One region of the Streptomyces sp. NBC_01298 genome, then DNA from elsewhere that is predicted to be linked to it. Evidence: riboswitches for the same ligand, from Rfam matches in the RefSeq annotation. Region 1 holds a riboswitch; the other holds the start of a gene.
What was found. Region 1 has a riboswitch for cobalamin ahead of OG730_RS13280 (energy-coupling factor ABC transporter permease). Riboswitches for the same ligand answer to the same signal wherever they lie in the genome.
Positions count from the first base shown of each region.

Region 2: another riboswitch for cobalamin. It lies ahead of OG730_RS14465 (ribonucleoside-diphosphate reductase subunit alpha); the one in region 1 lies ahead of OG730_RS13280 (energy-coupling factor ABC transporter permease).

Region 1 covers NZ_CP108414.1:2,983,978-2,988,389, reverse strand. Annotated here, with positions in the region: gene OG730_RS13295 (energy-coupling factor ABC transporter ATP-binding protein) at 1-319, opposite strand, end outside; gene cbiQ (cobalt ECF transporter T component CbiQ) at 325-1,074, opposite strand; gene OG730_RS13285 (energy-coupling factor ABC transporter substrate-binding protein) at 1,078-1,425, opposite strand; gene OG730_RS13280 (energy-coupling factor ABC transporter permease) at 1,434-2,153, opposite strand; cobalamin riboswitch at 2,183-2,376, opposite strand; gene OG730_RS13275 (flavodoxin family protein) at 2,486-3,211, shown strand; gene OG730_RS13270 (AMIN-like domain-containing (lipo)protein) at 3,246-3,782, opposite strand; gene OG730_RS13265 (SsgA family sporulation/cell division regulator) at 3,889-4,296, opposite strand.
Region 2 covers NZ_CP108414.1:3,261,156-3,265,567, forward strand. Annotated here, with positions in the region: gene OG730_RS14450 (carbon starvation CstA family protein) at 1-1,201, shown strand, start outside; gene OG730_RS14455 (CstA-like transporter-associated (seleno)protein) at 1,198-1,395, shown strand; gene OG730_RS14460 (GNAT family N-acetyltransferase) at 1,520-2,017, shown strand; cobalamin riboswitch at 2,084-2,212, shown strand; gene OG730_RS14465 (ribonucleoside-diphosphate reductase subunit alpha) at 2,373-4,412, shown strand, end outside.

The sequences.
Region 1 (4,412 bases):
CGAAGGACACGTCCTGTTCGACCGAGGCCGCGAACAGCTGGTCGTCGGGGTCCTGCACCACGAGCTGGACGGACGTACGCAGCCGGGTCAGCCCGGCCCGGCCGTACGAGACCTCCGTGCCGTCCAGCCGCAGCGATCCCGCGCCGGGCCGCAGGCCGCCGCTGAGCAGCCGCATCAGCGTGGTCTTGCCGCTGCCGTTGCGGCCCAGCAGGGCCAGCGCCCGGCCCGGCGCGATGGCGAAGTCGACGCCGGTCAGGACCGCCGGGCCGTCCTCGTAGGCGTAGCCCGCGCCGGACAGCTCGATCAGGGGGGTGGCCACCGGGTTCACAAGAAGAGCCCCTTCAGGGTGAGGGTCAGGGTGATCAGGGCCGCCAGCAGGCCCGCGGTGGCCGTCAGGAAGCGCCACGACAGGGCCGCCTCCGGTACGAGGACCCGCAGGGCGCCGTCGTAGCCGCGTCCGGCCAGCCCCGCCTGGAGCTTGGCCGCGCGGTCGAAGGCCCGTACGAAGGAGGTGGCGGCGAGCCCCGCCAGGGAACGCCACACCGCCGCCCGACCGGTGTGCCCGAGCCGGGCCGCCTGGGCCCGGCGGACCTGGGCCATGGAGTCGAGCAGCAGGAAGCCGATCCGGTACATGACCAGCGCGACGTCCACCACCGGGGCCGGCACCCCGGCCCGGACCAGCCGGGGCAGGACGTCGGAGACCGGGGTGGTGAACGCGAACAGCAGCAGTCCGAGCGAGGCCGCCGAGGTACGCAGCAGCAGTTCGGCGGCGGTCCGGGGGCCGTCGGGGGCCAGGGAGACCGGCCCCGTGGGGCCGCCGACCGCGAACAGCAGCGGCAGCGCCCCGGTGAAGCAGAAGCCGAGCGGGATCCGGAAGGCCCGCCAGAGCTGCCGGCCGGCCACTCCGGCCGGGCCGAGCAGCACGGCGAGGGTGGCGGCGGCCACCAGCGGCCCGCCGGGCCAGGGCGGCAGGCACACGGCGGTGACCGTCAGCCCGATCCCGAGCAGGGCCTTCTCCAGCGGGTGCCGGCCGCGCCAGCGACTGCTGTGCGCGGCCACGTCGATCGGCAGCACCGCCTAGGCCTCCGGGCCGGTGGCGGTGGCGGTGGTGGTGGCAGCGGCGGCGGCAGCGGCCCCCTGGCGGCGGCCCTTGCGGACGCCGAAGTAGTACGCGAGCACGCCCGCGCCCAGTGCCGCCTGCAGGGCGAACAGCGCGGACTCGACCTCGCCGGAGGGGGGCTCGTAGAGAGGGGAGAACCAGGGCTCGTAATCCGGCTTCAGCTCGGTGATCGCGGCCTCCGCCTGCGCGTCGGCGCCCGTGAAGGGCTCCTCCTTGCCCTCGCCCAGCCCCAGGGCGATCGGCAGCACGGCCAGCGCCGCCACCAGGAGCAGCAGCAGGCCGTTGATCTTCGTATTCTTGGACATCCCGCTCATCAGGCCGCCGCCTTCTCTCCGGTGGCCGTACCGGTACCACCACCGGTACGGGGGGCCGTCAGCTTCGCGACACCCAGCCTGACCAGGTCCGACTTGCTCGACGCCATCAGTAGCCGCATCACCAGGACGGTCAGCAGCCCCTCGCTCACGGCCAGCGGGATCTGCGTGACCGCGAAGATCCCCCCGAACTTCGCGAGCGAGCCCGCGACACCGGAGGCCGGGTCGGGGAAGGCCAGGGCGAGCTGCACGCTGGTGACGCAGTAGGTGACCAGGTCGGCGAAGAAGGCGCCGAAGAAGACGGTCACCATCAGCGGGAGCCCGGACGTGCGCAGCAGCCGGTAGACGGCGTAACCCGCCCACGGGCCGGCGATGGCCATCGAGAAGACGTTGGCGCCGAGGGTGGTGAGCCCGCCGTGCGCCAGCAGCAGGGCCTGGAACAGCAGGGTGATCGTGCCCAGCACCGCCATGATCGGCGGCCGGAACAGGATCGCCCCGAGCCCGGTGCCCGTGGGGTGCGAGCAACTGCCGGTCACCGACGGGATCTTCAGGGCGGACAGGACGAAGGTGAAGGCCCCGGACGCACCGAGCAGCAGCGTGCTCTCCGGGTTGGCCTTCACCTCGCGGGTGAGCGCGCGGACGCCGTGGACGACGAAGGGGGCGGACGCGGCGCCCCAGGCGACCGCGTGCAAAGGGGGCAGGAACCCCTCGGCTATATGCATGGGTAGGGAGACCTCTCCAGCACCTCGTGGATGGACAACGCGCCCCGGCCGGTCTCCTGGCTCACGGGTTGACGTCCATGCCCCGCCTTCCCGGGCAGCGCGGAACCTCCCGCGCAGCCCAGTGGCTTTCCCGCAGGAGTGGAGCCGGACTTCCCGATCACAGTGGCGAGGGCCGCACCGGTTTCCCACCGGTTTCCCGAACACCAAGGCCCGCTGACCCTAGTCGGCCGCACGGACCGGTCACAAACCCGCCCCCGTCGGGCCGGGCCGCGGCGGCCCCGGACGGATGCGGTCCGGTGGCGGCCGCGCCGGGCCCCGGCGAGGCTGGACGGGTGGCTACCGACCCCGCGCAGGACCTCGACTACTCCGACCTCACCGCCGTGTACGTCAACTGCACGCTCAAGCGATCGCCCGAGCCCAGCAACACCGAGGGCCTGATCGGGAAGAGCCGCGCGGTGATGGAGGCGGCCGGGGTCCGGACCTCGCTCATCCGGGCCGTCGACCACGACATCGCCACCGGTGTCTGGCCCGATATGACCGACCACGGCTGGGACGACGATCAGTGGCCGGTGCTCTACAGCCAGATCATGGACGCCGACATCCTGGTGCTGTGCGGCCCGATCTGGCTCGGGGACAACAGCTCGGTGATGAAGCAGGTCATCGAGCGGCTCTACGCCTGCTCGTCGATCCTGAACGAGCAGGGCCAGTACGCCTATTACGGGCGCGTGGGCGGGGCGCTGATCACCGGCAACGAGGACGGCGTCAAGCACTGCGCCATGAACATCCTCTACAGCCTCCAGCACCTCGGCTACGCGATCCCCCCGCAGGCCGACGCCGGATGGATCGGCGAGGCCGGACCCGGGCCCTCGTACCTGGACCCCGGATCCGGCGGTCCCGAGAACGATTTCACCAACCGGAACACGACCTTCATGAGCTGGAACCTCATGCATCTGGCCGCCCTGCTCAAGCGGGCCGGCGGGATGCCGGCGCACGGCAACCAGCGCTCCCTGTGGGACGCGGGCTGCCGCTTCGACTTCCCGAACCCCGAGCACCGGTAGCGGCCGGGCCCGGTCTCCCGCCGGCGGTGCGTGCTCAGCAGACGTTCGGGTGCGCGACGTCCAGGACGAAGCGCTCCGGGGCGTGCAGCTTGAACGAGGTGTAGGCGGGCTTGGTGTCGAAGGCGGCGCCGAGGGTGACGTACCCCTCGTAGTCGCCGGTGAGGGCGAGGCCCTTCAGCTTGGGCAGGTAGATCTTGACGAGCTTGGGCCCGAGGTAGACGTTGTTGCCCGCTTCGTCGTGTCCGGCGGCGGGGTGCAGACGGATCTCCAGGAAGTACCGCCCGGCCAGCGGGACGGGCTTGCCGGACCCGTCGTAGACCAGCTTCGGGACGGGGGTCACGGTGACCTCGGGTACGTATCCCCGCAGGTCGACGACCACCCGGTCGTACGTGCAGTGACCGCCCCAGCGGGCATTGACGACGAGCGGCGTGGCGGTGGCGGTGGTGGTGGCGGGTGTGGCCGGGGTTGCGGTCGTGGCTGCGGCGGAGGCCGGTGCGGCGAAGGCCAGAGTGGCGGCGAGCAGTGCGCCCAACCCCAGTGCGGTGGCCTGCCGGCGGCGTGGACGGTTCATGGCGTCCCCTCGATTCCGAGAGACGGGGAACGGTGTCAGCCGTGAAGACGCGCCCGGTACGACTGCGGTTGCACCGGGTTCACCGGGTTCGGCCGGTCCAGCCGGTTCAGCTGGGCAGGAGGGCGCTCAGCTCGGCGTCGAGGTCGTAGTACCGGTGTTCCCGGCCGCGCGGTACCAGCTCGGTCATCCGGCGGCACAGCGCCTGTACGTCCTTGGCCCGGGCGGACACCACGCAGGACTGCGCGCCGTTGCTGAAGGCGAGGAAAACCCGCGGCTCGGTGCCCTTCCAGCGCGGCCACACCTGGATGTCGCCCTCGCCGGTGGCGCAGACCTGGCCGTCGAGCAGCAGTTCCCGGGAGAAGACCCAGTGGGCGAGGTGCATCCCGGCACCCTCGAAGTCGAGGGAGATCTCGTAGGGCCGGTCGCTGCGGTACACGAAGACGCCCCGGACCGGGACGGGCGCGGGCGCGGCCTCCAAACGGAGCGGGAGGACGCGGTGTTCGGTGCCGGTCATGCGGGGCGCCTCTCTCTCGGGACGGGGTCCCGCCGGCGCACGTGCGGCAGGCCCACTCGGGCAAGCTAGCCCACCCCCGGGCCGCCCATCCGTGGCCAAAGGTCCCCTTCGTCCGG
Region 2 (4,412 bases), 280 kb from region 1:
GGTCTTCGCGGGCTCGATGTTCCCGTTCGTCTTCATCACCATCGCCTGCGGAGCGCTGTCCGGCTTCCACTCCCTGGTCTCCTCGGGCACCACCCCGAAGATGATCCAGAAGGAGACCCAGGTCCGGGTCATCGGCTACGGCGCGATGCTGACCGAGTCCTTCGTCGCCATCATGGCGATCATCGCGGCCTGCATCATCGATCCCGGCCTGTACTTCGCCATCAACTCCCCCGGCGGGGTCGTCGGCGCCACCGTCGAGACGGCCTCGCAGGCCGTCACGAACTTCGGCTTCGCCATCTCCCCCGAGGCCCTCGCGCAGGCCGCGAAGGACGTGGAGGAGACCAGCCTGCTGTCCCGTACGGGCGGCGCCCCGACCTTCGCACTCGGAATGTCGGAGATCTTCTCGGCCGTGGTCGGCGGCTCCTCCATGAAGGCGTTCTGGTACCACTTCGCGATCATGTTCGAGGCCCTGTTCATCCTGACGACGGTCGACGCGGGCACCCGCGTGGGCCGCTTCATGCTCCAGGACACCCTCGGCAACGTGCACAAGTCCTTCAAGGACGTCAGCTGGAAGCCGGGCGTCTGGTTCGCCAGCGCGGTCGTCGTCGGCGGCTGGGGCTACTTCCTGTGGGTCGGCGTCAAGGACCCGCTGGGCGGCATCAACCAGCTCTTCCCGCTGTTCGGCATCGCGAACCAGCTGCTCGCGGCGGTCGCCCTGGCCGTCTGCACCACCCTGCTGATCAAGTCCGGCCGGCTCAAGTGGGCCTGGGTGACGGGCGTTCCGCTGGCCTGGGACCTGGCCGTCACGCTCACCGCCAGCTACCAGAAGATCTTCTCCGACAACCCGAAGATCGGCTTCTTCGCGCAGCGGGACCTCTACCAGGACGGGATCGACGCGGGCAAGGTCCTCAAGCCCGCCAAGAACATGGACGAGATGCACACCGTGGTCACCAACGCCACGGTGGACGGCGTCCTGTCGGTGTTCTTCGCCCTGCTGATCATCATCGTGCTCGTCGACGCGGCCCGGACCTGCCTCAAGGCCATCCGCAAGCCCGAGTCGGTCACCCTGGTCGAGGTCCCGTGGACCGAGTCCAAGCTCGTCGCCCCGGCCGGCCTCATCCCCACCGCCGAGGAGCGGGCCGAGCTCGCCGCGGCCGGCCTCGACTCGGGCGGAGGCCGCGTGAAGGAGCCGGTCGCGTGACGCGCCTGCGCCACGCGCTGGGCCGGGCCCGGTTCTTCGTACGGGAGTTCTCGGGCGAGGCGGCCTACGACCACTACGTCGCCCACGCCCGTACGCACGACCCGGACGCGCCGGTCCAGTCGCGCCGGGCCTTCGAACGGGCCCGTACGGACGCCCGCGAGGGCGACCCGCGCGAAGGGTTCCGCTGCTGCTGAACCGGTGGGCCCCGGAGGCCGACCGATGCCGCTGAACGGCCGGGCCCACGGGGCCGCCGCGTTCCGCCGTCCACCCGACGGAACGCGGCGGCCCCTTCTCTTCCCCTGGCGCACACTCGATGCCATGGACATCATCATCAGGACGGCGGCGACCGCCGAATACGAAGAACTCGGCGAGATCACCGCACGGGCGTACCTCGACGACGGACTGCTGCACTCCTCCGAGGACGACCCCTACCTGAACCGGCTGCGCGATGTCGCCGGCCGGGCCCCCGACGGCGAGGTCCTCGTCGCGGAGTACGAGGGCACGCTGCTCGGCGGTGTGACCTTCGCCCCTCCCGGCAGCCCGCTGTGCGATATCGCGGGCCCGGGCGAGGCGGAGTTCCGGATGCTGGCCGTCTCCCCGGCGGCGCGCGGCCGCGGCGCGGGCGAAGCCCTCGTACGGGCCTGCGTGAGCCGCGCCCGGGAGCTGGAGGGCGTGGACCACCTGGTGCTGTCCACCACGCGGAAGATGCTCGGGGCGCACCGGATCTACGACCGGCTGGGCTTCGTACGGACCCCCGAGCGGGACTGGTACCCGGTTCCGGGCCTCCCCCTGCTCACCTACCGCCTGGAGCTCTAGCGGCGCGCCGCCCCCGAGGAGCGACACAACATGTGGGGGCCAACGCAAGCACCGGCCCCCACATGTATGCTCATGCTCGCTGTCGTCGCAGGGGAATCCGGTGAGAATCCGGAACTGTCCCGCAACGGTATGAAATGCACCGACTCGATCGGCGCATCCGCAAGTCCGAGGACCTGTCGACAGTGCTCCCGGTTCGACCGAACCGGGTGCAGACACGTCCGGGCCTCGCGGTTGGGCCGGTGGACGCCACGTGGCGCACGCGCACTGCCCTGCCAGGCACGCGCTCCCCCACGTGCGCCCCCTCGCGCCCCGCACCAAAGGTGTTCCCGGAGCCGAGCGAGGGAGAGCTCCCCCCGTGACCATCGCGCCTTCCGCACCGCGCGCCGCGTCCGACCCGTCCGCCCATGAGGGTCCGGGGGCCGCGCTCCTGCGCACGCTCACCGAGCTGACCGCCGACCTGCCCGACACCGACCCCGGCCGGGTCGCCGCCGCCGCGCTGCGCGGCCGCAGCGCCGCCGCCGACGAGGCGGAGCTCCGTACGCTCGCCACCGAGGCGGCCGCCGGGCTGATCTCCGAGGACCCGGCGTACTCCCGCCTCGCCGCCCGCCTGCTGACGCTGGCCGTCCGCGATGAGGCCGCCGGCCAGGGCTCCACCTCCTTCTCCGGCTCCGTCGAGGTCGGCCACCGCGAGGGCCTGATCGCCGACCGCACCGCCGACTTCGTACGCCTGCACGCGGGCCGGCTCGACGCGCTGGTCGGGCACGCCCTCGCCGAGGGCGCCGACGACCGCTTCGGCTTCTTCGGCCTGCGCACCCTGCACAGCCGCTACCTGCTGCGCCACCCGATCACCCGCCAGGTCATCGAGACCCCGCAGTACTTCATGCTGCGCGTGGCCTGTGGCCTCGCCGAGAACGATTCGGTCCAGGCCGTCGAGGAAGTGGCCTCGCTCTACCGGCTGATGAGCCGCCTCGACTACCTGCCCTCCTCCCCCACCCTCTTCAACTCCGGCACCCGGCACCCGCAGATGTCCTCCTGCTACCTGCTGGACTCCCCGCTGGACGAGCTCGACTCGATCTACGACCGCTACCACCAGGTCGCGCGCCTGTCCAAGCACGCCGGCGGCATCGGCCTCTCGTACTCCCGCATCCGCGCCCGCGGTTCGCTGATCCGCGGCACGAACGGTCACTCCAACGGCATCGTGCCGTTCCTGAAGACCCTCGACGCCTCCGTCGCCGCCGTGAACCAGGGCGGCCGCCGCAAGGGCGCCGCCGCGGTCTACCTGGAGACCTGGCACGCGGACATCGAGGAGTTCCTGGAGCTCCGCGACAACACCGGCGAGGACCAGCGCCGCACGCACAACCTGAACCTGGCGCACTGGGTGCCGGACGAGTTCATGCGCCGCGTGAACGCCGACGCCGACTGGTCGCTGTTCTCCCCGGCCGACGTCCCCGAGCTGGTGGACCTGTGGGGCGACGCGTTCGACGCCGCCTACCGCAAGGCCGAGGAGTCGGGCCTGGCCCGCAAGACCATGCCCGCCCGCGACCTGTACGGCCGGATGATGCGCACCCTCGCGCAGACCGGCCAGGGCTGGATGACCTTCAAGGACGCCTCGAACCGCACGGCGAACCAGACCGCCGAGCCGGGCACCGTCGTCCACTCCTCGAACCTGTGCACCGAGATCATCGAGGTCACCAACGACGGCGAGACGGCCGTCTGCAACCTCGGCTCGGTCAACCTCGGCGCCTTCGTGCTCGCCGAGTCGGGCGACATCGACTGGGAGCGCCTGGACGAGACCGTCCGCACCGCGGTCACCTTCCTCGACCGCGTCGTGGACATCAACTTCTACCCGACCGAGCAGGCCGGCCGTTCCAACGCCCGCTGGCGCCCGGTGGGCCTGGGCGCGATGGGCCTCCAGGACGTCTTCTTCCAGCTGCGGATCCCCTTTGACTCCGCCGAGGCGAAGGCCCTGTCCACGAAGCTCTCCGAGCGCATCATGCTCGCGGCGTACGAGGCCTCCTGCGACCTGGCCGAGCGCAGCGGCCCGCTCCCCGCGTGGGAGCAGACCCGCACGGCCCGCGGCGTCCTGCACCCCGATCACTACGACGTCGAACTGAACTGGCCGGAGCGCTGGGACGCGCTGCGCGCCCGGGTCGCCGCGACCGGCATGCGCAACTCCCTCCTCCTCGCCATCGCCCCGACGGCGACCATCGCCTCCATCGCGGGCGTGTACGAGTGCATCGAGCCGCAGGTCTCCAACCTCTTCAAGCGCGAGACCCTGAGCGGCGAGTTCCTCCAGGTCAACGGCTACCTGGTGCAGGAGCTCAAGCGGCTCGGCGTCTGGGACGCCCAGACCCGCGAGGCGCTGCGCGAGTCCTCCGGCTCGGTCCAGGGCTTC